Regions from separate parts of the Paracoccus simplex genome, predicted to be linked through region 3. Evidence: riboswitches for the same ligand, from Rfam matches in the RefSeq annotation. Region 3 holds a riboswitch; each other region holds the start of a gene.
What was found. A riboswitch is a leader RNA that binds a small molecule or an ion and turns the genes downstream of it on or off. The one in region 3 is predicted to bind cobalamin.
Positions count from the first base shown of each region.

Region 1: linked by a shared signal. The riboswitch ahead of ACFOMP_RS00270 (ABC transporter substrate-binding protein) and the one ahead of ACFOMP_RS15595 (DUF1636 family protein) in region 3 are both predicted to bind cobalamin.
Region 2: linked by a shared signal. The riboswitch ahead of nrdH (glutaredoxin-like protein NrdH) and the one ahead of ACFOMP_RS15595 (DUF1636 family protein) in region 3 are both predicted to bind cobalamin.

Region 1 covers NZ_JBHRXE010000001.1:53,204-62,849, forward strand. Annotated here, with positions in the region: gene ACFOMP_RS00240 (branched-chain amino acid ABC transporter permease) at 1-703, shown strand, start outside; gene ACFOMP_RS00245 (ABC transporter ATP-binding protein) at 696-1,460, shown strand; gene ACFOMP_RS00250 (ABC transporter ATP-binding protein) at 1,457-2,146, shown strand; gene ACFOMP_RS00255 (alpha/beta hydrolase) at 2,147-2,959, shown strand; gene ACFOMP_RS00260 (ABC transporter ATP-binding protein) at 3,147-3,914, opposite strand; gene ACFOMP_RS00265 (FecCD family ABC transporter permease) at 3,911-4,969, opposite strand; gene ACFOMP_RS00270 (ABC transporter substrate-binding protein) at 4,966-5,976, opposite strand; cobalamin riboswitch at 6,140-6,338, opposite strand; gene ACFOMP_RS00275 (DUF1127 domain-containing protein) at 6,530-6,724, shown strand; gene ACFOMP_RS00280 (thiol-disulfide oxidoreductase DCC family protein) at 6,862-7,317, shown strand; gene ACFOMP_RS00285 (gamma-glutamylcyclotransferase) at 7,361-8,062, opposite strand; gene ACFOMP_RS00290 (cupin domain-containing protein) at 8,557-8,991, shown strand; gene ACFOMP_RS00295 (hypothetical protein) at 9,019-9,646, shown strand, end outside.
Region 2 covers NZ_JBHRXE010000004.1:84,449-94,094, reverse strand. Annotated here, with positions in the region: gene ACFOMP_RS01495 (YeiH family protein) at 1-782, shown strand, start outside; gene ACFOMP_RS01490 (DUF6635 family protein) at 850-1,680, shown strand; cobalamin riboswitch at 2,025-2,209, shown strand; gene nrdH (glutaredoxin-like protein NrdH) at 2,301-2,522, shown strand; gene nrdI (class Ib ribonucleoside-diphosphate reductase assembly flavoprotein NrdI) at 2,549-2,956, shown strand; gene nrdE (class 1b ribonucleoside-diphosphate reductase subunit alpha) at 2,938-5,064, shown strand; gene nrdF (class 1b ribonucleoside-diphosphate reductase subunit beta) at 5,141-6,112, shown strand; gene ligD (non-homologous end-joining DNA ligase) at 6,066-7,028, opposite strand; gene cbbR (LysR family regulator CbbR) at 7,077-8,006, opposite strand; gene ACFOMP_RS01455 (class 1 fructose-bisphosphatase) at 8,106-9,098, shown strand; gene ACFOMP_RS01450 (phosphoribulokinase) at 9,120-9,646, shown strand, end outside.
Region 3 covers NZ_JBHRXE010000043.1:92,692-102,337, forward strand. Annotated here, with positions in the region: gene ACFOMP_RS15575 (precorrin-8X methylmutase) at 1-625, opposite strand, end outside; gene ACFOMP_RS15580 (precorrin-3B synthase) at 644-1,816, opposite strand; gene cobN (cobaltochelatase subunit CobN) at 1,813-4,971, opposite strand; gene cobW (cobalamin biosynthesis protein CobW) at 4,974-6,008, opposite strand; gene ACFOMP_RS15595 (DUF1636 family protein) at 6,012-6,365, opposite strand; cobalamin riboswitch at 6,444-6,644, opposite strand; gene cobO (cob(I)yrinic acid a,c-diamide adenosyltransferase) at 6,682-7,293, shown strand; gene ACFOMP_RS15605 (hypothetical protein) at 7,370-8,881, shown strand; gene bluB (5,6-dimethylbenzimidazole synthase) at 8,930-9,553, opposite strand; gene ACFOMP_RS15615 (hypothetical protein) at 9,553-9,646, opposite strand, start outside.

The DNA.
Region 1 (9,646 bases), on a different contig from region 3:
GGGCAGCAACGAGATGCTGGGCATCTGGCCCATGGCGATGCTGGCGGCGGGGCTGGCGGCGCTGGCCATCGGGGCGCTGTCCTTGCGCACCTCGGGCGTCTATTTCATCATGGTGACGCTGGCCTTCGCGCAGATGCTTTATTACTTCGCCATCAGCTGGCCGCGCTATGGCGGCGAGGACGGGCTGAGCTTCTATGTCCGCAACAGCTTTCCCGGCCTGAACACCTTCGCCCCGATCCAGTATTTCGCCATCTGCGCCGTGCTGCTGGCCGTGGCGCTGGGCTTTACCGCCGTGGTCACGCAGTCGCGCTTCGGCCTGGCCTTGCAGGCGGCGCGGCAGAACGACCAGCGCACCGTCGCCGTCGGCATCCGCCCCTATGCCATCCGGCTGATGGCTTTCGTGCTGTCGGGGATGATCGTCGGGCTGGCGGGGGCGCTTTACGCCGATCTCAACCGTTTCGTCAGCCCGGCCATGCTGTCCTGGCACATGTCGGGCGAGATCATGGTCTTCGTCATCCTGGGCGGCGTGGGGCGGCTTTGCGGCCCGGTCGCCGGCGCGGCGATCTTCATCCTGCTGGAGCATGTGCTGGGTGGCATCAGCGACTACTGGCAGGCGCTGCTGGGCCTTCTGCTGCTGGCCATCGTTCTGTTCGCGCCGGGCGGACTGATCGGCATCGTCACGAGAAGGGGCCGCCATGCCTGAGCCGAAACGCAACGAGCCCATCCTGGAGATCCGCGGCCTGCGCAAGTCCTTCGGCGCCTTGCTGGCGACCGACGATGTCAGCCTGGACCTGCGGGCGGGCGAGATCCACGCCCTGATCGGCCCGAACGGCGCCGGCAAGTCCACGCTGATCAAGCAGATCGTCGGCGAGATCCGGCCCGACGCCGGCAGCATCCGCTTCGAGGGGCAGGTGATCGATACGCTGGACGCGGCGGCGCGGGCACGGCTGGGGCTGGCGCGCAGCTTCCAGGTGTCCTCGGTGATTCCGGATTTCACCGTGCTGCAGAACGTCATGCTGGCCGTGGCCGGGGCCAGCGGCGCGGTGTTCCGCTTTCACCTGCCGGCGCTGGCCGACCGCAAGCTGACCGAGCCCGCCCTGTTCCATATCGAGCAGGCGGGGCTGGCCGGGCGGCAGCTGGTCCCCGCCGCGACGCTGTCGCATGGCGAGCGCCGCAAGCTGGAGATCGCCATGGCGCTGGCGCTGCGCCCGCGCGCCTTCCTGCTGGACGAGCCGATGGCCGGCATGGGGCTGGAAGGCGGGCGGCAATTGACCGCCATCCTGTCGGAACTGCGCGCCGAGGCGCCGATCCTGCTGGTCGAGCATGACATGGACGCGGTCTTCGCGCTGGCCGACCGCATCTCGGTGCTGGTCTACGGCCGGATCATCGCCAGCGGCAGCGTCGCCGAGATCCGCGCCAATCCCGAGGTGCGGCGCTCCTACCTGGGAGAGGAGGCATGACCCGGCTTCTGGAACTGCGCGACGTGACCGCATCCTACGGCCCGGTGCAGGCGCTGTTCGGCATCACCCTGGATCTGGACCAGGGCGAGCTGGTGGCGCTGATGGGCCGCAACGGCATGGGCAAGACCACGACGATCCGCTGCATCAGCCGGCTGATGCCGCATTCCGGCGGCAGCCTGCGCCTGGCCGGCCGCGATGTCGCCGGGCTTTCCGCGCCTAAGGTGGCGCGGCTGGGCGTCGGGCTGGTCCCCGAGGGCCGGCGCTGCTTCGCGCCGCTGACCGTGGCCGAGAACCTGACCGTCGCCGCCCGCCCCGGCCCCTGGGACATGGCCCGGGTCTGCGCGCTGTTTCCCCGCCTGCAGGAACGCATGGGCCAGGTCGCGCGCACCCTGTCGGGGGGCGAGCAGCAGATGCTGGCCATCGGCCGGGCGCTGATGACCAATCCGCGCCTGCTGGTGCTGGACGAGGCGACCGAGGGACTGGCGCCGGTGGTGCGGCAGGAGATCTGGGAGGGCGTGCGGCGGCTGAAAGCCGAGGGATTGTCGATCCTGCTGGTGGACAAGTCGCTCAGCGAGATCGCCTCGGTCGCCGACCGGGCGGTGATCGTCGAACGCGGCGCGACGGTCTGGCAGGGCGGCATCGCCGATCTGACCCCGGACCTGACCGACCGCTATCTGGGGGTATGAATGGCGACGGCGATCTATCGCGGCATGACCCGACAGGACCTGGACACGGCCTACAGCAACACCGGCAGGCTTGCGGATTTTCCGGGGCTGATGCGGGACTTCCGCGCCCGCAGCGCCGCCCTCTATGCCGAGCATGATTGCCGGCGCGACCTGCATTACGGCCCCGGCGCGCGCCAGACCTACGACTGGTTGTCCTGCGGCAGGCCGGATGCGCCGGCCTTCGTCTTCATCCACGGCGGCTATTGGCAAAGCTGCGTCAAGGAGGATTTCGCCTTTTGCGCCGCCGGGCCGATGGCGCGCGGCCATGACGTGATCCTGGCCGAATACACGCTGGCGCCCGAGGCCTCGATGACGCAGATCGTGGCCGAGATCGGGCGCCTGCTCGATCATCTGGCGCCCCGGATTGCCGGGCGGCCGCTCTGCCTGGCCGGGCATTCCGCCGGCGGGCACCTGGCCGCCATGCATCGCGGCCACCCGGCGGTGGGCTCGGTGCTGGCGATCAGCGGCCTGTTCGATCTTGAGCCCATCGGCCTGGGGGCGCTGAACGACAAGCTGCAACTGACCCCGGCCGAGATCGCCGCCTGCAGCCCGCAGCGCCACATCGCTGCCGGCGCGCCGACGCTGGTCGCGGTCGGGGCCGGGGAGCTGCCCGAACTGATGCGGCAATCCGACGATTACGCCGCGGCCTGCCGGCGGGCGGGCCAGCCGGCGGCGCTGCTGCATGTTGCCGGTTGCGACCATTTCCAGGTGCTGGACGACCTTGCCGACCCGGCCGGCGCGCAACTGACCGCGCTGGCCCGGCTGGGCCGGTGAGGGGGGCGCAGGGCGCTGAACCGGGCCTGAAACGTGCCGAAGCCCCCGGCAGACTGCAGACTGCCTGCTGGCAGCGCGGCGTCATTCTGACGCGATGCGGCGCGGGCCGCAAAGGAGGAACCCGCTTCCCTTGCGGTTGAACATCCGCGCCTGATGAATGCAGCGGCGCGGCACGCGGGGTCCGCCGCTATTCTTCGAGGCAGCGAAAGCGAAGCAGAGTGGCGTGGTCGGCCGGGTCGGTCAGGGCCGTCGCGCCGACGCGGAAGGTCTGGGCCAGGCGGGCAGGGGTCAGCACATCCCGGGGCCGGCCGCAGGCGATCAGGCGCCCGTCCGCCATCACCCCCAACCGGTCGCAGCCCATGGCCTGGTTCAGGTCGTGCAGCGCCAGGATCACCGTCACCGGCAGGCGGTCCACCAGCCGCAGCAGCGCAAGCTGGTGGTGGATGTCCAGATGGTTGGTCGGCTCGTCCAGCAGCAGAAGCCGGGGGCGCTGCGCCAGGGCGCGGGCGATATGCACGCGCTGGCGCTCGCCCCCCGACAGGGTGGGCCAATGCGCGCCGGTCATCTGGGCCATGCCGACCGCGGCCAGCGCCTGATCGACGATCTGCGCATCCGCCGCGCCAAGCGGCTGCAGCGCCGACAGCCATGGGGTGCGGCCCAGCTCGACGGCAGCGCGGACAGAGAGCGACTCGTCGGTATCGGCCTGCTGTTCGACCAGGGCGATGCGACGGGCGATCTGCCGCCGGGACAGCCGGGACAGCGATGTGCCGTCCAGCCGCACCTCGCCCTCGGCGCGCGGCAGCAGCCCGGCGATCAGCCGCAGCAGCGTCGACTTGCCCGAGCCGTTGGGTCCGATCAGGCCGAAGGTCTCGCCTGACGCGATCTCGAGCGTCACGTCCTCGACGATGCGGCGCGGCCCGGCCTTCCAGCCCAGGGCGGTGGTGGACAGTCTCATCCCCGTCTCCGGCTGCGGATCAGGATCAGGGCGAAGCCCGGCGCGCCGACCAAGGCGGTGACGACGCCGATCGACACCACCTGCCCGGGGATCAACATCCGCGAGGCGATGTCGGCGACGATCAGGAACACCGCCCCGGCCAATGCCGACCAGGGCACCAGACGGCCATGCCGAGGCCCGACCGCAAGGCGCACGGCATGGGGGATGACAAGGCCGACGAAGCCGATGGAGCCGACAAGGCTGACCATCACCGCCGTCATCAGCGTGGTTGCCCCGATCAGCACCGCTTGCACCCGGCGGACCGGGATGCCAAGCGCCGCCGCGGATTGCGCGCCGAAGGCAAAGCCGTCCAGCGCGCGGATGTGCCAGCAGCAGGCCAGGAACCCCGCCAGCGCGACCGGCCCGGCCAGCGCGACGTCGGGCCAGCGTACGCCGGACAGGTTGCCCAGAAGCCAGAACATGATCCCGCGCGCCTGTTCGGCATTGGCGGATTTGGCGATGAAGAAGCTGGTCAGCGCGTTGAAAAGCTGCGACCCGGCGATTCCGGCCAGAACCAGTTGCGCCGACCCGCCGCCCGCGGCCCGCGCCAGGGTCGAGACCAGTGCGAAAGCCAGCAGCGCGCCGATGAAGGCGCCGGTCGAAAGCCCCAGCGTCCCGCCGCCGACCCCCAGGATCGCCACCGCCACCGCGCCGGTGGAGGCCCCGGCCGAGACGCCCAGCAGATAGGGATCGGCAAGGGCGTTGCGGATCAGCGCCTGCAGCACCACGCCCGACAGCGCCAGCCCCGCCCCGCAGGCGGCGGCGACCAGGATGCGCGGTATCCGGTAGTTCCAGACGATGGCCGCGTCGATGGGATCGACCGGAAACCCGGCCCCCCCGAGCTTGTTGGCAAGCACCGCCGTCACCGTCGCAACCGGCAGCGGCGTCTCGCCGATGACGACCCCGGCCAGGATCGCCGCCAGCAGCAGGCCCAGCCCGAAGGCCCCGCGCCAGACGAGAAGCCAGAGGTGGGGCCGGACCCGAAGCCGGCCGGCGGGGGACGCCGTCTCGGTCATCGCAGCCCAAGCACTGGCAGCGCCGCGGCCAGCGTCTCGAGCGCGGCGATGTTGCGGATCGAGGGGTCCATCGCATGCGCGTCCAGGATCACGATCCTGTCGTTTTCGACCGCATCCATCTGGCGGGTGACCGGATCGGATTTCAGGAAGGCGATCTTCTTCTCGTGATCGTCGGCCTCGTACCGGCGACGGTCCATCCGGGCGATGACGATGATCGACGGGTTGGCTCGCGCGATGGTCTCCCAGCTGATGGCCGGCCATTCCTCGTCGCTTTCGACGATGTTTCTCAGCCCCAGTTTCGCCATCAGGTAGCCGGGCGGTCCCTTGCGCCCGGCGACATAGGGATCGACATCCATTTCCGCCGAGGAGAACCAGAATACCGCCGAGGCGTCCTGCAGGTTCAGCGCCTTCGCCTTGTCGCTGGCCGCCGCCTCGCGCGCCTGCAGCTGCGCCACCAGCGCCTCGGCCCGCTCGGGCACGTCGAAAATGCGGCCCAGTTCGCTGACGCCGGCATAGACCGACTGCATCTCGAACATGGTCGAGCGGGTGCCGTCAGAGCCGCTGGCATTGTCCTTGTGCCAGCAGTCGGCGGGCAGGACATAGGTCGGGATGCCGACATCGGCGAATTGTTCGCGCGTGGCGACGATGCCCTGCGGGCCGACATGCCATTCGTATTGCGCGGCGACGAGGCCGGGCTTCCTCGCCACCACCGATTCGAAGCTCGGGTCGTTGTCGGCCAGCCGCTCGATCCCGGCATTCGTGTCGCGAAATTCGGGCAGGACTTCGGTGAACCAGACCGAGGTGGCGGTCACCTTCTCGGCCAGCCCCAGCGAATACAGGATCTCGGTCGCGGCCTGGCCCAGGGTGACGGCGCTGTCGGGCGCCTGGTCGAAGGTCAGATCGACCCCGCAATTCTGCAGCTTCAGCGGGTATTGCGCCCCGGCTGTGACGGGCGGCGCGAAGCCGGTCGCGCAAAGCAGCGCGGCGGTCAGGAAGCGGACGAACATGGCATGTCTCCGATGATGACGGCAGCCGAAGACAGGAGGGGAGAGCGCGGCCCAAGACCGGCCGGCGCCCCGCCGGCGGTCGCGGCGGCTGGCTGGAACCGGTGCGGCAAGGCACCTCGGGGCAAAATTCATCCGGCACCTCCCCGGGCACCCCGCCCGGGCTGGGTTGAGATTGACGTCGGCAGGTCTCCTGACTGGCGGGTCATCGGGGCGTCGCGGCCTTCCCATGGCGGTTGCCACAGTGGCGTCGTCGCGAAATCCCTTGCCGCCTACAGTTGCGGGGGCAGTTCCGGTTCGCCGGACAGGTCCGGCGGCGGATTCCCTTTCAATTCCTTGCGGAAACCGACGATGTCGGACTAGCCCGCCCGCCGGCCGATGGCAAGCCGTATCGTCCGCCGAACCGCCGTGCGGCTTCCCGCCCGCCGCTCATGCTGCAGCGCAGAACGCATGGCGGGTTTGCCGCGGGCATGGCTACTGCCGCCGGCTGTCGCGGCCTATATCCGTCCTGTCCGAAACAGGCCCGCTGAACGGGCAAGATGAAAAAGGTGCCGAGATGTCCGCTGTCGAAATGAGCCATAACCCCGCTGCCGGTGGCTTGGGCCGCATCGTTGCGCGTGTGACCGCCACGGTTGCCGGCTGGAACAACGCCCGCATCACCCGCCGCGAGCTGAACCTGCTGACCGATCGCGAGCTTGACGATATCGGCCTGACCCGCGGCGATATCGAGCGGATTGCCCGCCGCGCCTGAGGCGTAGCCGGCGATGAACGGACCCCGCGGCGATGCCTCGGGGTTTTTTCATGTCCGCCGGCCCGGCCCGGGCGCAGATCGCCCGCCGGCGGGCGATTGGGCTTGCCCGGCCGCCGCCCTTGCCTGATGCTGGCGGCATGACCGCGGCCCGTTCCCATTCCTTTCGCGACGACCCGCTGGTGCCGGGCTTCGACGATTCCGCACCGCTGGCCGTGATGGATGCGGAATGCGCGCTTTGCAGTTGGGGGGCGCGGATGATCCATCGTATGGACCGCTCGGGAGACGTGCGGATATGTCCGGTCCAGACGCCGCTCGGGGCGGCGCTGCTGCGGCATTACGGGCTGGATGCGGAAGATCCCCCGAGCTGGCTGTTCATCGAGGATGGCATCGCCCATTCCGATTGCGACGCGCTGATCCATGCCGGGCGGCGGCTGGGCGGAGCCGGCCGGCTGGCCGCGCCGCTGCGCCTGCTGCCGCGCGGGCTGCGCAACTGGCTTTACCGGCGCGTCGCGCGCAACCGTTACCGGCTGTTCGGCAGGTCGGACATGTGCGCCCTGCCCGATCCGGCCTTCCAGCGGCGACTGCTTCGCTGACGGTCTCCGCCCCGGAGGAGCAAGGAGGGCCGGGAGCCGGCCGTCATTCGCCGCGCCGGGCCTTGCCCGGTGCCGCATCTATTTCCTCGGCCACCAGTTGCTGCAGCGTCCAGATGTAATCGTCATGGATGCCGTGTTCCGCCAGACCCCGGACCGTGCGCAGCAGGTATTCCGCGCCGGACCCGGCCGCCCCGGCCGCACGGGCCAGCCGCCGGGCCTGTTCCTCGACGGTCAGTTCGGCAAGCTGCGTGCCGACCGGATCGGCATAGAAGGTCAGGGCCGGTTCGCGCCCGCGTTCGGTCTCGACCTCGATCCAGCAGGCATTGGCCGCGAGTTCATGGGCGACCAGCTCGCGCCGCAGGATGGCGCGCAGCGATTGCGTCTCGGTTCCCGGGGCGATGTCCAGCACCAACCCGTCGCAGCAGCCGCCCGAGGCGAGGGCGAGCATCAGCCCCGGCCGGTCCGGGGTGCCGCGGAAATGTTCGAGCGAGATCGAGAAGCTGCGATGCCAGCCAAGCGCGGTGGCGCGGCGGCGGGCGCCGACGGCAAAGCCGGGGTTCCAGATCAGCGAGCCATAGGCGAAGACCGGAATCGGCCGCGGCCGCCCGCGCGTCAGCCGGTCGGCCAGAAGGTCCAGATCGTCATCCTCGAGCATCCGCCAGCGCGGGTCGTGCAGCGGTCCCTCGGCCGCGGCCACGCGGGCGACATGATCGTCGGACAGCGCGATGGGGCGGCAAGTGGTCATGGGCTCTCCTGCGGGCGGTGACGAATCCACCCCCGCAAGGTTTCCGCCGGCAAGGGACGGGTCAACCCCGAAACCGCGATGCCCTATGCCGCGCCCTGCAAGGGTCTTTCGCGGGATTTCGGCGCGGTCGCCGGCATGCCCGGCGGGGACATGTCCAGAAGCCGGCCGCACAGCCGCGCCCGTTGCGCCATCGTCGCATCGGGCCGGTCTGCACCTCGGTCACCTCGACCGCCGGCCAGGCCGGAGCAGGATCGCCCCGACGCTGGCCCTCGGGGCAGCGGATGGCAGAATCATGCGTCCGTCACGGCGGCCCCCGTTTCGGTTGCCGAGGAAAAACCTCGGGCCGGTGCGGCGATGTTCCGGCGCGCGCCTTCACCGCCGACCGATGCTTCCCCCCGGGATCACCGTTTCGGATTAGGGGTTCTCTGTCATGCGGGGGGCGGCGCGTCGATGTTAGTCTGAAGCCCGGAAACGTCATGCAGGAGGAGAGCAAGATGACGCAATTCACTCGGGCTGCGGGGATGGCCATCGCGACCGTGTCGATGTGGCTGGGCGGCATGGTCAGCGCCGAGGACGCTGCCCAGATCACCCATATCGACGATGCCCAGTCGATGGAGATCGCGCCCATGGAGACGCCCGGCGTGAACGCCTTCCTTCAGGACGTGGTCGGTTCGGACAATCCCGACAAGCCGATCACCTGCGGCTTCTTCCGGCTGGAAGCCTCGGCCGAGCCGCTGGTCTATACTTATGATTACGACGAGACCAAGCTGATCCTGGAAGGGGAGATCACGGTTTCGGATGGCACGAACAGCTTCGACGCGACCGCGGGCGATGTGCTTCTGCTGCCCAAGGGCGCCAAGGTGACATTCACCACCAAGACCGCCGGCAAGGCTTACGTCTGCGGCGCACGCCTGCGCGACACCGCCTAGGCGCGGGATCGGAAAGGGGAGGAAAAAATGAAAAAGATCAGCACGGGGATGATCCCCGTGGCGGTCGCGCTGATCGCGGGCGCGGCCGCTGCCGAGGAAAGGCTCAACCTGGGCGACCTGACGCAGGGCGACCCGTTCTTCTATACCGCCGACCAGTCGATCAAGGCCGATGACGGGCAGTCGAAGCTGCTCGGTACCGGCCGGCCGTCGCGGACCCATTCGCAGATCCCGCATCTGCCGGTCTATATCGGCTATATGAGCACCAACTACACCTATCGCTTCGTCACCGTCGCCGAGCAGGTGCTGACGATGATCGGCGAGGGCAAGCATGGGCTGTGGCGGGTGCAGGAAAACGGCACCATCCGCGAATATCTCAAGCCCGGCGCCAAGGGCCTGGCCCCCGGCGCCGATCCGCTGGCGCCCGAAAACCTGGAGGCCGTGCGCCAGGACTACGCCTCCTATCTGCCCAGCGAGGGCTGGGACGGCTATCGCTATCCCGATCAGCAGGTCGATGCCGAGGGTCGGCTGACCTTCGTCGACCTGCCGGTGACGCATCCGAAATACGAGGGCCGGTATGCCGGGCATGTGCCCATCGACCTGCCCAATTTCTACTGCACCATGTCCGAGAACGATTTCCCCTATGCCCGGCTGGCCA
Region 2 (9,646 bases), on a different contig from region 3:
GGGTGCTGCGCTTTGCCATCGTGCTGCTGGGCTTCCAACTGACGCTGGAACAGCTGCGCGCGGTCGGCCTGCCGGGGCTGGCGGTGATCTCGATGACGCTGGCCGCCACCTTCGTCTTTACCAAATGGGCCGGGCGGGCGCTGGGGGTCGAGGCGCGGCTGGCCGAGCTGATCGCGGCCGGCACCTCGGTCTGCGGCGCCTCGGCGGTGATCGCCACCAATACCGTCACCCGCGGCTCGGACGAGGACGTGGCCTATGCCATCGCCTGCGTGACGGTCTTCGGCTCGCTCTCGATGCTGGCCATGCCGGTGCTGGGCGAAATGCTGGCGATGGGCCCGGCGCATTACGGCATCTGGGTCGGCGCGACAGTGCACGAGGTGGCGCAGGTGGTCGGCACCGGTTTCCAGCACGGTGCCGAGGCCGGGCAGGCCGCCACCGTCGCCAAGCTCAGCCGGGTCATCATGCTGGCGCCGCTGATCCTGGTGCTGGGCGCGCTGGCCCGGCGGCGCGGCGGCGAGGCGCATGGCGCGGCGCCGACCCCCTGGTTCGTGCTGGGCTTCGTCGCGGTCGTGCTGCTGAACAGCGCCCTGCCGCTGCCCGAAGCGCTGCAGGCCGAGGTCGTCCGCCTGACCGCCTTCCTGCTGACCATGGCGCTGGCCGCGATGGGGCTGGAGACCGACATCCGCAAGCTGCGCGCCAAGGGCATCCGGCCGCTGGCGCTTGGCGCGCTGGCCTGGCTGTTCATCTCGACCCTGGGCCTGGGGCTGGTGACGCTGATCTGAGTCTTCGGCATTGAGCGGCCCGGCCGCGATGCCTAGATTGGGCGCGATCCTTCGAGGGACCGCGCCCATGGCCTTGCAGCCCGCCGACACCCGCCCGCTGACCCGGCGCGAGACCGAGGTCCGCCGCTTCGTCCGCGCCCGCTATGGTCTGCGCGGCACGCTGGCGCTGCATCGCCATGCCCTTGGCCCCGACCTGCTGCGCGCGCCGGTCAACGTCATGCTGTCGCCGCTGTTCCTGCTGGTGCGGCTGGTCGCGCCGCTGTTGCGGCGCATCGGGCTGGTCCGGGCCGGCGACTGGCTGGCGCGCCGGCAGATCTTCCTGACCTCCGACGTGGCGCAGCGGATCGAGGCGGATCTGGCCGGCTTCATCGGCGACCTGGCGGAACAGGACCTGGCCCCCAGGGCGCCGCCCGAGACCGTGGCCCGCGCCGTCTCGGACTATGCCGAGACCCGCAACGCGGTCTCCGAGATCACCACCTCGCTGCTGGTTCTGCTTTCGGGGCTTCTGCTGTTCCACCGCGCCACGCCCGGGGTGATCTCGCTGGCCGGGCCGATCGCGCAGCTGCGGGCGCAGACGCAGGCGGTCGAGGATTTCGCGCTGGGAAGCTGGGCCGGGCGCATGTGGTATGGCGCCTTCCCGCGCGAGCTGTCCACCGTCGAGGTGGTGCTGACCGGCGTGGTTCTGGCCATGCTCGCCTCGGTCCTGACCACCTTTGCCGGGCTGGTCGCCGATCCGGTGCAGACGATGACCGGCACCCATCGCCGCCGCATCATGCGGCTGCTGCAGCGGCTGGACCGCGCCGGCACCGCGCCGGCGCTGGAGCGCGAGCATCTTCTGGCGCGGCTGGGCGACCTGTCGGATGCGGCGATCAGCCTGTGGCGCAGCTTCCGGGGCTAGGTCTTGCAGATCGAATTGCCGCCGCCATCCGCCAGCATGGCGCTGCCGGCCACAAAGCTGGCGTGATCCGCGCGACGCGATCCCGCAACCGTTTCTCGCGCCGAGCAGCAAGGCCCAGCCGCGGCCCTGACGCGCTGGAGGCTCCGGCGTCGATGATGGTCTTGTCTTGCAGCGGCATAGGTCGTCCCTGCCGGCGATCGGCCCGGAATCCGGCGGGACAATCTCCGCCCGGAGCCCCGTTTCTTGCCGCCGAAACCCCAGGCCGGGAATCCGGTCTCTACCAGATATTTGGGGATACTTCGCCTTTCCCACTAGATATGGATTGACCGGCCCTTCCGGCCATGGCTTATTGGCGGGGTCATGGTCAACCCGGAGCGATCCGGGGGACGAAGAGGGAAGCCGGTGCGAATCCGGCACTGCCCCCGCAGCTGTAAGCGGAGAGCGACGCTGGAGCACCACTGGGCAACCGGGAAGGCCAGCCGAGCCGAGACCTGCGAGTCAGAAGACCTGCCATGACGCGACAGGACGAAACCGCGCGGCGGGCGCGGGCCGGACCGGTTCGGAGGGGCGCTGCCTTCGGCCGCGGCCTGCCTTTGCCGCGACCATGAAGGAGCAGAGGCATGACCATCACCGTTTATTCCAAGCCCGCCTGCGTGCAATGCACCGCCACCACCCGCGCCCTGGACGCGCGCGGCCTGGATTATCACCTGGTCGACCTGACCGAGGATGACGCGGCGATGGAACTGGTCACCTCGCTGGGTTATCGTCAGGCGCCGGTCGTCGTCGCCGGCGAGGCGCATTGGGCCGGTTTCCGCCCCGACATGATCGGCCGGCTGTCGTAAGGACCTTGGACGGGTCCGGGGTCAGGCTGGTCTATTATTCCTCGGCCTCGGGGAACACGGCGCGTTTCGTGGCGCGGCTCGGCTGGCCGGCCGGGCGCATCCCGCTCTCGCCCCGCGACGCGATGCCGGCGCCCGTCCTGCCCTATGTGCTGATCTGCCCGACCTATGCCGACGGTACGGGTCGGGGCGCGGTGCCGAAACAGGTGATCCGCTTTCTCAACGACCCGGGCCGCCGGGGGCTGCTGCGCGGCGTCATCGCCGCCGGCAACCGGAATTTCGGCGCCACCTATGCCTTGGCCGGTCGGGTGATTTCTGACAAGTGCAACGTTCCCGTGCTGTATCGATTCGAGCTGGCGGGGACTGATCTGGACATTTCCCGCGTTCGGGCGGGGCTGCATGAATTCTGGGGGACGGAATGCTTGACGATGGCGTAAAGGCCGAGCTGGACTATCACGCGCTGAACGCGATGCTGAACCTTTACGACGGCGAGGGGAAGATCCGCTTCGACGCCGACCGCAAGGCCGCGCGGCAGTATTTCCTGCAGCACGTCAATCAGAACACCGTCTTCTTCCACAACCTCGACGAGAAGCTGCGCTATCTGGTCGATGAGGGCTATTACGAGCCCGAGGTGCTGGACCAGTATTCCAAGAACTTTCAGCGCGCGATCTGGGATGCCGCCTATCAGAAGAAGTTCCGTTTCCCGACCTTCCTGGGCGCGTTCAAATATTACACCAGCTACACGCTGAAGACCCGCGACGGCCAGCGCTACCTGGAACGCTACGAGGACCGCGTGGTCATGGTCGCCCTGACACTGGCGCGCGGCGACGAGGGCCTCGCCATGCGGTTCATGGATGAAATGCTCTCCGGCCGTTTCCAGCCGGCGACGCCCACGTTCCTCAATGCCGGCAAGAAATCGCGCGGCGAGCTGATCTCGTGCTTCCTGCTGCGGCTTGAAGACAACATGGAGAGTATCGGCCGCTCGATCAACTCGGCGCTGCAGCTGTCGAAACGCGGCGGCGGCGTGGCGCTGATGCTGACCAACCTGCGCGAGGCCGGGGCGCCGATCAAGGGCATCGAGAGCCAGTCCTCGGGCGTCATCCCGGTGATGAAGCTCCTGGAGGATTCGTTCAGCTATGCCAACCAGCTGGGCGCGCGGCAGGGCGCCGGCGCCGTCTATCTGAACGCGCATCACCCCGACATCCTGCGCTTCCTCGACACCAAGCGCGAGAATGCCGACGAGAAGATCCGCATCAAGACGCTGAGCCTGGGCGTGGTGATCCCCGACGTGACCTTCGAACTGGCCAAGAAGAACGCCGACATGTACCTGTTTTCGCCGCACGACGTCGAGCGGGTCTATGGCATGCCCTTCTCGGAAATTTCGGTCACCGAGAAATATGCCGAGATGGTCGACGACAAACGCATCAGGAAGAAGAAGATCAACGCGCGAGAGTTCTTCCAGACCATCGCCGAGATCCAGTTCGAAAGCGGCTATCCCTATATCATGTTCGAGGACACGGTGAACCGCGCCAATCCCGTGCATGGCCGCATCAGCATGTCGAACCTGTGCAGCGAGATCCTGCAGGTGAACGAGGCGAGCGCGTTCAACGAGGATCTGAGCTATGCACACTTGGGCACTGATATTTCGTGCAATCTCGGCTCGCTGAACATCGCCGCGACCATGGACGGGCCGGATTTCGGCGCCACGGTCGAGGCGGCGATCCGGGCGCTGACCGCGGTGTCGGAAATGTCCTCGATCGACTCGGTCCCCTCGATCCGCCGCGGCAATGACGAGGCGCATGCCGTCGGTCTTGGCCAGATGAACCTGCACGGCTTCCTTGCCCGCGAGCGCATTCATTACGGCAGCCCCGAGGGTGTCGAGTTCACCAGCGTTTATTTCGCCGCCGTCGCCTATCACGCCATCCGGGCCTCGAACCTGCTGGCGCAGGAAAAGGGCCGGACCTTCAAGGATTTCGAGAAGTCGAACTATGCCGACGGCTCGTTCTTCGACACATATACCGAGCGCGACTGGCTGCCGGTCTCGGCCGATGTCGTGCGGGTGTTCGAGGGCATCACCCTGCCCACGCGTGAGGATTGGGCGGCGCTGAAGCAATCGGTGATGCAGCACGGGCTTTACAACCGCAATCTGCAGGCGGTGCCGCCCACCGGCTCGATCAGCTATATCAACAACTCGACCAGCTCGATCCACCCGATCGTGGCCAAGATCGAGATCCGCAAGGAAGGCAAGATCGGCCGGGTCTATTATCCCGCCGCCTTCATGTCGAACGAGAACATCGACTATTACCGCGACGCCTATGAGATCGGCCCCGAAGCGATCATCGACACCTATGCCGCCGCGACCGAACATGTCGACCAGGGCCTGTCGCTGACGCTGTTCTTCCCGGCCGAGGCGACGACGCGCGACATCAACCGCGCCCAGATCTACGCCTGGAAAAAGGGCATCAAGACGATCTATTACATCCGGCTGCGCCAGACCGCGCTGGAAGGCACCGAGGTGCAGGGCTGCGTGTCCTGCACGCTGTGACCGGCCTTGGCGGTGGGGGCTGTCCGCCCCCACGCCCCCGAGGGTATTTGAGAAACGATGAAAAGGGGTTCTTCGGATGAAGGATCAGGCCATGCGCACGCCCCTGCGGGCGATCAACTGGAACCGGCTGGAGGACGAGAAGGATCTGGAGGTCTGGAACCGGCTGACCGTCAACTTCTGGCTGCCCGAGAAGGTGCCGCTGTCGAATGACGTGCAGAGCTGGGCGACGCTGCGGCCGGCCGAGCGCGCGCTGACCATCCGGGTGTTCACCGGGCTGACGCTTCTGGACACGATCCAGAACACCGTCGGCGCGCCCTCGATGATGCCCGATGCGCTGACCCCGCATGAGGAGGCGGTGCTGTCGAACATCAGCTTCATGGAGGCGGTCCATGCGCGGTCCTACAGCTCGATCTTCTCGACGCTGTGCCTGACCAAGGAGGTCGACGAGGCCTTCCGCTGGGCCGAGGAGAACCCGCATCTGCAGGCCAAGGCCCGGACCATCGTCGAGAAATACCAGGCCGGCAGCGATCCCTTGAAGCGCAAGATCGCCTCGGTCTTTCTGGAGAGCTTCCTGTTCTATTCCGGCTTCTACCTGCCGATGTACTGGTCGAGCCGCGCCAAGCTGACCAATACCGCCGACCTGATCCGGCTGATCATCCGCGATGAGGCGGTGCATGGCTATTACATCGGCTACAAGTACCAGCGCGGGCTGGAGAAGCTGAGCGCCGAAAAGCAGCAGGAGCTGAAGGATTTCGCCTTTTCGCTGATCTTCGATCTCTACGACATCGAGGCGAAATACACCGCCGAGCTTTACGACGATATCGGCCTGACCGAGGACGTGAAGGCCTTCCTGCATTACAATGCCAACAAGGCGCTGCAGAACCTGGGCTACGAGGCGCTGTTCCCGCCCGCCGCCTGCGAGGTCAATCCGGCGATCATGGCGGCGCTGTCGCCCGACAGCGAAAACCACGACTTTTTCAGCGGCTCGGGATCGTCCTATGTCATCGGCAAGGCGGTCGCGACCGAGGACGAGGACTGGAACTTCTGACGCCTCGCCCCAGGCCGGCGGCCCGGCTCCGGTCGTCCAGTGCCGCGACGGTCCGGACGGTCAGCGCTTGCGGCGGCGGCGGTTCCAGATCGCCCCAGCCGCGCTCCAACGCCGCCTCGGGGCCAAAAACCGAGGCGCGGGGGATGCTTTCCAGTTCCTGCCAGGTCACCGGGCAGGCCACCGGCGCCCCCGGCCGGGCGCGGATCGAGAAGGGCGCGATGGCGGTGGCGCCGCGTTCGTTCCGCAGCCAGTCGATGAAGATCCGGCCGCTGCGCCCGGCCTTGGCCATGCCGGCGGTGAAGCGCTCGGGTTGCCGCCCGGCGGCCAGAACCGCCACACCGCGGGCGAAGTGCTTCAGCCGGTCCCAGCCCAGGATGCGGCGCAGCGGCACCACCAGGTGGATGCCCTTGCCGCCGGTCAGCAGCGGCCACGCGGCCAGCCCCAGATCCGCGAGCAGGTCGCGCAGGTCCAGCGCCGCACCGCGCACCGCGGCGAAGTCCAGCGCCTCGTCGGGATCGAGGTCCAGCACCAGCCGGTCGGGCCGGTCCAGCCGATCGCGATGCGCCGCCCAGAAGTGGAACTCGACGCTGCCCATCTGCACCGCGCCGACGATGCCGGCGGCGTCGGTGACATAGGCATAGGGCGCCGCGGCGCCGTCGCTTTCGGTGATCTCGACCGTCTTCACCGCCTTGGGGAAGCCCTTGCCGGGGTGTTTCTGGAAGAATCGCTCGCCGGTCATGCCCTCGGGCAGGCGCAGAAGCGACAGGGGACGGTCGGCCATCTCGCGCAGCATCGGTCCGGCCACCGCCTGGTAGTAACGCGCCAGATCCGCCTTGGTCAGGCGCGGCTGATCGAAGATCACCCGCTTGCCGCTGCTGACGGGGATTCCGGCGATCCGGATCGCATCCTGGGCCATGCTTCCCTCCTGGCGGGTCAACGCCGCCGGGCCGGGTCGGTTCACCGCTCAGTCGTCGAGGCGCGGCAGGAAGCCGCCTTGCTGGGCCAGGATATGGCCATGCACGCGCTGCCCGGCCGGGGACAGCACCATGTCTTCGCGCTTGAGCAGGAACCAGCTGCGCTGGATCGGCAGGCCGATGGCCCTGATCGCCACCAGCCGCCCCGAGCGCAGTTCCTCGGTCACGGTATGCTGCGAGATCAGCGCGATGCCGAGCCCGGCGATCACCGCCTGCTTGATGGTTTCGTTGGTGCCCATCTCGACCATGCGCCAGGGCGTGCCGTCGCCGATGCGGTCCAGGAAGCGCGTCATCAGGATCCGGGTGCCCGAGCCCGGCTCGCGCGCCAGAAAGGTCTCGGCCAGCAGGTCCTGGGGCATGACCGGGTCGGCCGAGACCAGCGGATGGTCTGGCGGCGCCACGATGATATGCGGATGCGGGCCGACCGGCTCGGCCTGCACGGCCGGGTTGCGCGGCGGCCGGCCCATGATCGCCAGGTCCAGGGCCCGCGACTGCAGCCACTGGATCACGCTGTCGCGGTTGCCGATGCGCAGCGTCACCTCGACCTCGGGCAGCGCCCGGCGCAGCGCGGCCACCAGTCGCGGGGCAAAATATTTCCCGGTCGAGACCACCCCCAGCGAGACATTGCCGACATGGCCGCTTTTCAGCGCCGCCACGCGGCGGGCGCAGCCTTCCAGCGCCACGGCGATCTGCGCCTCGGCCGCCAGCACCGCCCGACCCTCGTCGGTGGCCAGGAACACGCCATGTTCGCCGCGCATGACTAGCGGCGCCGCCATCAGATCCTCGAGCGCGCGCAACTGGCCATGCACCGCCGGCGGGCTGAGGCGAAGGTCGGCGGCGGCCGCGGTCAGCGAACCGTTCTCGACCACGGCGCGCAGGGCGCGCAATTGGCGCAGGGTGATGGCATCGACCCGGGTCATTCGGAATTTCCGAAACTGGTTTCTGGATTATTAAATGTTCCTTAAAGCCCAGCCATGTCAACAACGCACCGGGGACATGGACCAGGGAGAGGGGGGACGATGACCGCCGACAGGATCGACACCGGACGGATTCCGTCCGGATTGCACCCGGTGATGCAGGCGCTGGCGGAGGCGGGGGCCGCGTTGGCCCAGCTGATCCGGGGCGGCGGCGATCTGGGCGCGCCGGTCGGCACCAATGCGGATGGCGACGGGCAGAAGGCGCTGGACGTGCTGGCGGACGACCTGTTCCGCAACGCGCTGGCCGGGGCCGGCGTGCGCTGGTTCGCGTCCGAGGAGCAGGAGCAGGCCTTGCCGCTGGACCCGCAGGGCGCGCTGGCCGTTGCCCTGGACCCGCTGGACGGCTCGTCGAACATCGACACCAACCTGTCGATCGGCTCGATCTTTTCGATCTACCCGGCCGAGGCGACGGCCGAGGCCAGCTTCCTGCGCCCGGCCCGCCAGCAGATCGGCGCCGGCTACATCATCTATGGCCCGCGCTGCGCCATGATGGTCAGCTTCGGCGACGGCGTGCAGCATTACGCCCTGGATCCGGACAGCGGCCGCTTCCGGCTGGTGGACGACCGGCTGTCCATGCCGGACTGTTCGTTCGAATTCGCCATCAACGCCTCGAACTATCGACATTGGCCACGTCCGGTCCGGGCCTATATCGACGATTGCCTGGCCGGGATCGACGGCCCGCGCGAGCGCAATTTCAACATGCGCTGGCTCGCCTCGCTGGTGGCCGAGGCGCATCGCATCCTGATGCGCGGCGGCGTGTTCCTGTATCCCGCCGATGCCCGCAAGGGCTATGAGCGGGGCCGGCTGCGGCTGCTTTACGAATGCGCGCCCATCGCCTTCCTGGTCGAGCAGGCCGGCGGCCGGGCCACCGACACCGCCGAGCCGATCCTGGATCTTGTCACCACCGCGCTGCACCAGCGCACGCCCTTCGTCTTCGGCTCGGCCGAGAAGGTCGCGCGCATCGCCGCCTATCACGATCTGCCCGAACCCGAGATCTCGGCGCTGTTCGGCAATCGCGGCCTGTTCCGGGCCTGAAACGGAAACCGAGGGACCACCATGAGCAAGAAACATCCGATCATTTCCGTCACCGGCTCGTCGGGCGCTGGCACGACCACGATCAAGAACACCTTCGACCAGATCTTTCGCCGCGAGAGGATCACCGCCGTCAGCATCGAGGGCGACGCGTTTCACCGCTACGACCGCGCCGCGATGAAGGCCGAGCTGGCCCGGCGGACAGCGGCCGGCGACCACACCTTCAGCCATTTCAGCATCGAGGCCAACGAGCTGACCAAGCTGGAACAGGTGTTCCGCAGCTATGGCGAGACAGGCACCGGCAGGACCCGGCACTATGTCCACGACGACCGCGAATCCGAGCGTTACGGCGTGCCGCCCGGCCATTTCACCGAATGGTCGGAATTCGAGCCGGGCTCGGACCTGCTGTTCTACGAGGGGCTGCATGGCGCGGTCAGGACCGCCGATATCGACATCGCCGGCCAGGCAGACCTGAAGATCGGCGTGGTGCCGGTCATCAACCTGGAATGGATCCAGAAGATCCACCGCGACCAGGCCAGCCGCGGCTATTC
Region 3 (9,646 bases):
CCTTCCGGCTGGCCAGCGCGTTGACGGCGGCGACGGTGATGGCCGAGCCGCCCAGCCGGCCGCGCACCACCAGCGCCGGGACGGGCGGGGCGTCGATCAGTGCCGCCTTGGATTCCGCCGCGCCGACGAAGCCCACCGGGCAGCCGATGATCGCGGCGGGGCGCGGACAGGCGGGATCCTGCAGCATGTTCAGCAGGTGGAACAGCGCTGTCGGCGCATTGCCGATGGCGACCACGCTGCCGGCGAGGTCGTCGCGCCACAGCTCCAGCGCCGCGGCGCTGCGGGTGTTGCCCATCTGCGCCGCCAGATCCGGCACGCGCGGGTCGTTCAGCGTGCAGATGACCCGGTTCGCGGCGGGCAGGCGGGCGCGGGTGATGCCCTCGCTGACCATGCGCGCATCGCAGAGGATCGGCGCGCCGTCTTCCAGCGCCTGACGCGCCGCGATGGCCATGCCGGCCGAGAAGATCACGTCGCGTTCCAGCCCCACCAGCCCGGCGGCGTGGATCATGCGCACCACCACCGGCTCTTCCTCGGCGGTGAAGCGGGCCAGGTCGGCCTCGGCGCGGATGGTGGCGAAGGACTGCGCGTAGATCCGGGCGCCGTCGGTTTCGTATCGGTGCAGCATCGGGGTTTCCTGGGGCGGCTATCGGAGAAGGGGTGGGATGCGGTCCGGCGCGAGCCCGGCCAGCCCGGCGGGATCGCCGGGCCGGCCGTCCCGGATCAGGTCGAAGCGGTCGGGGCCGGTCGCGACCAGCGTCGCCGAGGCCGCGCCCTGATGCGCGCAGCCCTTGGCGCAGCCGCTGACATGCAGGCTTCGGCCGGGGGCGAGGTGCGGCGCCAGCCGGCGCGCCAGCGCCCGGACATCGGCCAAAGCCTGCGGGCAGCCGGGGGCGCCGGTGCAGGCATGGACGCGCAGGAGCGGGTCGCTGGGGTCGAGGATGGCGCCGCCGATCTGCGGGCGGCTGGCGCCTTCGATCAGCAGCGCCCGCCACGGGGTGAGGCGCAGGGGGCCAAGGGCCGCCGCCTCGGTCAGTTGCCGGGCGGTGATCTGGCCGAAGGCGAAGCCCAGCAGCCAGCCGTTCGGCGCCGGGCCGGGTCCGGCCGGATCGGCGCTGGCGGGCCCGGCGGCGCGGTCGCATGGGTATTTGGACAACAGAGAAGGCGGGAGCGGAATCGCGCCGGGGGGCGCGGCGGGGCTGCGGCGCAGGTGGTCGCGCATCCGGCCGCGGCCGTCCCGGACGCCGCCCTGCGTGAACCAGCGCGCCAGTTCCACGGCGCGGCCGGCGGCCTGGGCGGCGTGCCGGGCCGTCAGCGCCCAGTCGCCGCCATCGGGCAGGATCAGCCAGCCCTCGGCCTGGGGGCGCAGGCGGATGTCCGCGGGCGTCCCGGCCAGCACCGGCGGGTCGGCATCGACGGCGAAGCCGAACTTGCCGGGCACCTGCGGCGCGTCGGGCGCGGTCATCGCCCGGGCGATGGCCTCGGCCGCTTGCCAGGCCGCGCCGTCCTGGGGCGCGAAGGGTGACAGGATCACGTTGCGCCGCGCCTCCGCCTCGGGGCTGTCGTCGAGCAGGCCGAGGCGGGCGAGCGCGGCGGTCGCCTTGCCATGTCCCCGGGCGTCGAGGCCGCGCAATTGCAGGTTGGCGCGGCTGGTCAGGTCCATCATGCCGTTGCCCAGGCTCCAGGACAGGTCGGCGATGGCCTGCGCCTGCCCGGGCTCCAGCCGGCCGTTGCGGGTGCGGATGCGCAGGACCAGTCCGTCGCCGGACGCCATCGGCCGCAATGCGCCGGGGCACCAGCCCTTGATCTCGAAGTTCATCGCGATGTCTCCGCCAGCACCGAATTGCGCCGCGTGGTCCAGAGGCCCGAGGCGAGCAGCCGCGCGAAAAGCGCGCGCATGGCGGCCAGCGCGGCGGGGTTTTCGCGCTGCAGGAAGGCCACGACCTCGGGCCGGCCCAGCGTCGCGTCGTGATAGAGGTCGAAGAGGTGCCCGGGCACCACCCCGGCCAGATTGGCGAAGGCGGCCATGTGGTCGAGCGTCGCCGCGATCTCGGCCGCGCCGCGGAAGCCGTGCCGCATCATGCCGTCGGCCCAGGCCGGGTTGGCGGCGCGGGAGCGGATGACGCGGGCGATCTCCTCGGCCAGGCTGCGGGCGCGGGGCTGGCCGGGGCGGGTGGCGTCGAGGTGATAGAGCGCGGGGGCGGGGGCGCCGATGCGGGCCATGGCGGCGGCGAAGCCCGCTTCATGCGCGGCATAGTCGCCGGCCAGCAGCAGATCGGATTCCGGCAGGTCCTGGGCGTGGACGAAGGCATCGGCCCGCGCCAGCCGGTCGCGGATCGCCTGCGGCTGATGGGTGATCCGGCCGTCGGCGGCGATGGCATGGGAGGAGGCGGCGAGCCAGGCCTCACCCGCCGCCTGCCGGGCCTGATCGGTGAAGGTTTCGGCCAGGTCGGCCAGGCCGAGGCCGTAGAGCCCCGGTTTCGGGCCGAAGACGCGGGGGGCGCGGCTGCGGTAGGGATTGTCCCCCGGGGCTTCGTCGCGGGCTGAGAGCGCCTCGGCCCCGGTCTCGAAGAGCTGCGCGAGGCCGGGGAAGATGTCGCGGAACAGGCCCGAGACCCGCAGCGTCACGTCGATGCGCGGCCGGCCAAGCTCGGCCAGCGGCAGGATCTCGATGCCTGCGACCCGGCCCGAGGCGCCGTCCCAGCGCGGGCCAAGGCCGGCCAGATGCAGGGCCATGGCGAATTCCTCGCCGGCCGTGCGCATGGTGGCGCTGCCCCACAGGTCCACGACCAGGCCTTTCGGCCAGTCGCCATGGTCCTGCAGGTGGCGGCGCAGCAGCTCCTCGGCCAGCTTCACCCCCTGCGCATGGGCGTTGCGCGAGGGCACGGCGCGCGGATCGACGGCAAACAGGTTGCGACCGGTCGGCAGCACGTCCTGCCGCCCCCGCGCCGGCGAACCGGAGGGGCCGGGCGCCACCCGACGGCCGGCCAGCGCGCGGGCCAGCCCTGCGGTTTCGCCGGCGGCGGTGCCATAGACATGCAGCCCGTCGCCGAAGCGGCTGTCCTTCAAGTCGCAGAGGAAGCGGTCGATCAGCGGGATCGCCTCGGAGGCCGCGGCGCCCGGAGGCAGGCCCAGGTCGGCCTCGACCCCGGCGGCGCGGGCCTCGTCGCGGATGGCGCCGATCAGCCGGTCGCGGCGGCGCGGGTCGAGCCCGTCGGCGGTGGAATATTCGTCGAGCAGCCGTTCCAGATGCGCCAGATTCCCGGGGATGGCGGAATCGACCAGCGGCGGCGGCAGGTGGCCCAGCGTCACGGCGGAGAGGCGGCGCTTGGCCTGCGCGGCCTCGCCCGGGTCGTTGACGATGAAGGGGTAGATCACCGGCAGGTCGGCCAGCAGCGCCTCGGGCCAGCAGGTGTCCGACAGCGCCACGGATTTGCCGGGCAGCCATTCCAGCGTGCCATGCGCGCCCATGTGGATCAGGGCATCCGCTTGCGTCCGCAGCCAGAGGTAGAAGGCGACATAGTCGTGGCGCGGCGTGCGGGTCAGGTCGTGGTAATCGTCGGCGCGGGTCTTCACCTCGCCGCGTTCGGGCTGCAGGGCGATCAGGTCGGCGCCGTGGCGGAGGGCGGCGAAACCGAAGCCTTCGGCCGGCGGCTCGCCCCATGCCGCCTGCAGGTCGTCCTGCAGGCTTTGGGGCAGGCGGGCCAGCGCCTTGCGATAGGCCGCGAGCGGCCAGTGGATGCACTCGGCCATGAGCCGGTGGCCGAGGTCGTCATGCGCAAGCCCGAGAATCGCGCCGCAGGATGCCAGCGCGTCCAGCCCCACCGCATGGGCCAGTTGATGCGTCTTGCCGGGATAGGTCGACAGCACCACCGCGCGGCGCGGCGCCGGCAGGCCGAGCCATGCCTTGATCCGCGCCACCGCCGCCGCGATGCGGCCCATGTCGGGGGCGTGGATCGCACGGGCGAATTGCAGCGCCGGGTCGCGCTGTTGCGGTTCCTTGAAGCTGATCGCGCCCAGGAAGATGCGGCCATCCACCTCGGGCAGCACGACATGCATGGCCAGGTCGGCGGCGGAAAGGCCGCGCTCCTCGGCCGCCCAAAGGGCGCGCGGCGCGGTGGACAGGGCGACCTGGAACACCGGGCAATCGGCGCCGTCGAAGGGCGTCGCGCCGGCATCGTCGCGGGCGGAAAAGGCGGTCATGTTCACCACCGCCGCAAGGCCGGGCAGGTGCGGCGCCAGCCAGTCGGCGAAGCCCGCAACCTTGAGCGAGGGCGCGAAAACCCCGGTCGCGGCAAAGCCCGCATCCCGCAGCGCCCGGATCGTCGCATCCACCGGGCCCAGATCGGCCGAGGTCAGATAGCTGCGGTAAAAGCTGACCAGAACCGGGCTCGCGCCGGCCGCCGGTTTTGTGATCACACCGGCATCGGGGTCATAGAACCCCCATTGCGGGATCGTGGCCTGACCCGTGACCGGCGCGGCGGCAAGCCCGGCCGCGCCCGCCAGTTCCGCCAGCGCGGTCTGGGCGGCAATCGCGCCGCCCTCGTCGCAAAGCGCGGCCAGCCGGTGCAGCACCGCCGCGTCCAGCGTCGAGAACCGTTCCAGCGTGGCGTCGGGCCGGCCATCGGCGGGCAGAAAGGCCAGCGCGATGCCATGCCTGCGGGCATGGTCCTGAAGGCTGGCGACGCCATAGGGCCAATAGGGTTCGCCGCCGATCAGCCGGACCAGCACGGCGCGGGCGCCCGCCAGCGTGGTTTCGAGATAATTATCGACCGAAACCGGATGCCGCAGCGCCGAGAGATTGCAGAGCCGCAGAGACGGCAGGCCGCCGGCAGCCCGGTGCCAGCCCGCCGCGAAAGCGCCGAGGTCGCTGTCGGAATAGGACAGCACGACCATATCGGCGGGGCTTTGGCCGGGGTCGGTCGGGACCTCGGTTTCCTCAAGCCCACGGCTTTCGCGAAAGACGACGTGCATCGTCAGGCCGCCAGAACCGCCCGGATCGCGGCCTCGTCGATGTCGTCATGCTCGGCGATCACGACAAGGCGCGAGGCGCGGGGCGCGGCGCCCCATGGCCGGTCGTATTGGTGGCGCACGCGTTCGCCCACCGCCTGCACCAACAGGCGCATGGGCTTGCCGGCGACGGCGACATGGCCCTTGACCCGCAGGATGTTCTGTTCGCGCGCAAGCCGGGTGATGCGGTCGGCCAGATCGGCGGGGTCGGCGATTTCGGCAAGCTCGATCACCACGGAATCGAAATCGTCATGTTCGTGATCGTCCGCGCCGTCGTGATGGCTGGGGCGGGCGGCCAGATCGTCCTCGGCTGCGGCACCCAGCCCAAGGATCACCCGTGGGTCGATCACGCCATCGGTCAAGGGCAGGATCGGCAGCTTGCGCGGGGCCTCGGCCTCGATGACCGCGCGGGCGGCGGCAAGGCCCGCATCGCCGGCCAGATCGGCCTTGGAAAGCAGGACGATATCGGCGCAGGCGATCTGATCCTCGAATACCTCGGACAGGGGCGTTTCGTGGTCGAGACTTTCGTCGGCCTCGCGCTGGGCCTGAACGGCGGCCTCGTCGGGGGCAAAGCGGCCGGCGGCCACCGCCTCGGCATCGGCCAGCGCGATCACGCCGTCCACGGTGATGCGCGAGCGGATCGCCGGCCAGTCGAAGGCTTTCAACAGCGGTTTCGGCAGCGCCAGGCCCGAGGTCTCGATCAGGATATGGTCGGGTTTCACCGGCATCGCCATCAGCCGTTCCAGCGTCGGGATGAAATCGTCGGCGACGGTGCAGCAGATGCAGCCGTTCGACAGTTCCATGATGTTCTCGGCCGGGCAGTTCGCGTCGGCGCAGGATTTCAGGATCTCGCCATCGACGCCCATGGTGCCGAATTCATTGACCAGCACCGCCAGCCGCTTGCCTTGCGGGTTCAGCATCAGGTGGCGGATCAGCGTGGTCTTTCCGGCCCCCAGAAAGCCGGTGATGACGGTGACGGGGGTCTTGGTCAGGTCGCTCATCTGTTATCCGATCGGGGGAATGCGCGCGAGGCTGCGCTTGCGGAAAATGGTGACGCGCTCGCGCCAGGGCACGATGCCGTCCGGGGCGTCGGCATAGGCGGCGGCGCCGGCCAGGATCTCGGGCGCGTCCGCGGCCGACATGCGGCCATAGACATAGGTCCAGCGGCCCGGCGCCGAGAGCGCGATGGCCGCGCCGCTGGCGCAGGCCGAAAGGCATTCGACCGGGACGATGCGCACGCCGTCGGGCGCGCTTTCGGCGGTCAGCGCGTCATGCAGCCGCGCGCCGGGCACCGGCTCGCCCTCGGGCACCGGCTGGCCGGCGCGGCAGGTGACGCAAACATGCAACGTGACGGTCATGCACCCTTCATCCGTTGTGGCGGCAGGGCGCAGGGGCACGGAATGCCCCAAGCCCCAGCGGGAACACCCCGTCCGCCGGTCGATCCTTCTGCGCTGGCAGGTCTCCCGGCTTGCGGATTCGGGCCTTGGCCCACGGCCGCCCCGCCTTCCCGGCTTTCGCCAGTGGCCTCGGGGCGACCTCTCCGGTCACGGTCGCGGGGGCGGCTGCTTTCAGGCGGTTGCCTGTCGCATTCCCTCTTCGCCTGTCATAGGACAGGAACCAGCGCCCCCTGTCTGTGCGCGCCCGGTCCCGACTTGTCAAGCGAAGGAGTGCCCGATGCAGACCGACGACAATGCCCGCCATGCCGAGAAGATGGCGAAGATCAAGGCCGCCCGCGACCGGATGATGCAGGACAAGCAGGGCGAGAAGGGGCTGGTCATCGTCCATACCGGCAAGGGCAAGGGCAAGTCCTCCTCGGGCTTCGGGATGATCCTGCGCTGCATCGCCCATGGCATGCCCTGCGCGGTGGTGCAGTTCATCAAGGGCGGCTGGGACACCGGCGAGCGGCGGCTGCTGACCGGGCATTTCGCCGATCTGTGCCAGTTCCACGCCATGGGCGAGGGCTTCACCTGGGAGACGCAGGACAAGGCGCGCGACATCGCCGCCGCCCGCGCCGGCTGGGACAAGGCCAAGGCGCTGATCCGCGATCCGTCCATCCGCATGGTCTTGCTGGACGAGATCAACATCGCGCTGCGCTATGACTACCTTGACCTCGGGGAGGTGCTGGCCTTCCTGCGCGACGAAAAGCCGCCGCTGACGCATGTGGTGCTGACCGGCCGCAATGCGAAACCGGACCTGATCGCGGCGGCCGATCTGGTGACCGAGATGGAACAGGTCAAGCACCCGTTCCGCGACGGCATCAAGGCGCAGCCGGGGGTGGAATTCTAGACCCGCCTGCTGTCATCTGTGCGTCGCGGAGTTTTCTGCAAGAAGATCACGAGTGAGTGCAAAGGAATATTCAGACATGTTTTTGAGGCAAGGCTTTGTTGCGCTGCTGGCCATCTGCCCGGTCTCGGCGGCCTGGGCGGTGCCCGCCACCGAGGAAGGGGCGGCACGGCTGCGCGGCGTTTTCCAGACCTATTTCGGCGGCACCGCGGGGGTGGTCAGCGTCACCCCGCAGGGGGAAAGCTATGAGCTGAAGATCGACCCGGCGCCGCTTCTGGCGCAGATTCCCGCCGAGCAGGCGCAGATCAGCATCTCGGCCCTGACCTACCGGCTGACCGACAATGGCGACGGCAGCTGGGGCGTCAGCGAGGACCAGGTGCTGAGCTGGTCGGTGGTGGTGCCGAAGACCTTCGAGCAGAAGGGCTCGACCAGGATCGAATCGACCGGCATCTGGGATGAATCGCTGATGAGCTTCCGCGAGCAGCAGGCGGTGATGACGGATTATGTCATCGATTCGGTGCAATATGCGCCGCCGCTGCCGCCGCCCGCGCCCGAGGCTGGCGCCGCGTCCGAACCAATGCCCGAGGAGCCGCAGGTCGTGTCGCGCGATCACCAGCGCACCGCGCGGATGGAGATGTCCCTGAGCGGCGCGGCGGGCAAGGCCGGCGGCGTCGATCAGGCCATGCGCTTCACCGCCGAAGGGCTGGAGCAGACGCAGGACATCGTGATGATTCCGGGCGGTGAGCCGGTGCAGATCCGGGTCACCGCCCCGGGCTATGACGGCAGCGGCCAGATCACCGGCGCCCGCACCGAGGGCGTGCTGTCCCTGCTGGCCTGGTTCGTCGCCCATCCCTCGGAAGAGCTGATCAAGGGCTCGCAGGAGGCGCTGCGCGACCGGGTCAGCGCGGCCATGCCGCTGTGGGACGAACTGTCGATGGATGCGGCGCTGCGCGATCTCAGGGTCGGCACGCCGCTGGGCGAGTTCGGACTGGCCTCGGCCAGGCTGATGGTCGGCATGTCCGGGGTCACCGCCGACGGCCGCTTGCAGGAGCAGGTGGCGCTGGCGGGCCTCAGCGTGCCCGAGGGCGTGCTGCCCTCCTGGGTGGCGCCGATCCTGCCGCAAGAGGTGACGCTGGACTTCACCGCCTCGGAATTCGACCTGGCGGCGCCGGCGAAGATGCTGATCGAGGCGGTCGACCTGGCGGCCGAGGACCCCTTCGCCAAGCTGGATCCCGAGCAGGTGCAGGCGGCGCTGCTGCCGCAGGGCAAGGCGGCGCTGACACTCGCGCCCTCGCAGATCAAGGGCGATGGCTATCGGATCGACTATCGCGCCGATGTCGCGGCCGGTCCGGGTGCGGTGCCCTCCGGCTCGGCGCTGATCTCGGCGACCGGGCTCGACAAGGTCGAGGCGGCGCTGGCCGCCGCCCCGCCGGACGAGGCCGGCCAGCCGCTGATGATGCTGCGCATGGCCCGCGCCATGGCCAAGCCCGGCGCCAGCGGCGAGAATGTCTGGGACATCCAGATGCCCGAGGGCGGCGGCCCCGTCACCGTCAACGGCCAGCCCATGGGTCCGGCCACCTCGCAGCCCTGAACCGGGGGCAGCCCTGAACCGGGGGCAGCCCCGCCCGATGCGGCGGGGCTAGCGGCGTTGCCAGTCCGCCGCGGTGTTTTCCTGCCAGCCCGAGCGGTGCAGCAGCGGGGTGTCGTCGGTGAAATCCGGCCAGCCCAGACAGAGCAGCGCGCTGAACTCCCAGCTTTCCGGCACCTGCAGCAAGGCGGTGATCCGCGCCGGATCGAGGATCGAGACCATGCCGAGGCCGAGGTTGCGCGCCCGCGCCGCCAGCCACAGCGTATGGATCGCCATGGCGGTGGATTGCTGCAGCGTCCGGGCCATGGTGGCGCGGCCCAGATGGTGGCCTTCGGCCGGGTCGATCTCGGTCAGGACCGCCAGCCAGACCGGGGCGCGGTCCAGCCCCGCCAGCTTCAGCGCGTCATATTCCTGCCGCTGCCGGCCCTGGTAGCGGGTGGCGGCCTCGGCATTGCAGCGCAGGAAATCGGCGCGGATCGCGGCGCGCAGGCCGGGGCTTTCGACCCGGATCACCCGCCATGGCCGGGAATTGCCGACCGAGGGCGCCAGTTCCATTGCCGCGCGCAGCGCGTCCAGCAGCGGCTCGGGAATCGGGTCCTCGCGGAAATGCCGCACGTCGCGGCGCCAGCGCAGGATGCGGTCCAGGGCGGCACGGTCTTCGGCGCCGAACTCCATCACGGTACCGCGCAGATGGCGCTGTCGGGCAGGCCCTCGGCCCCGGCGCGGATGGCGACCGGGCGGTCGGGCACGGTCAGCTCGACGGCGAGG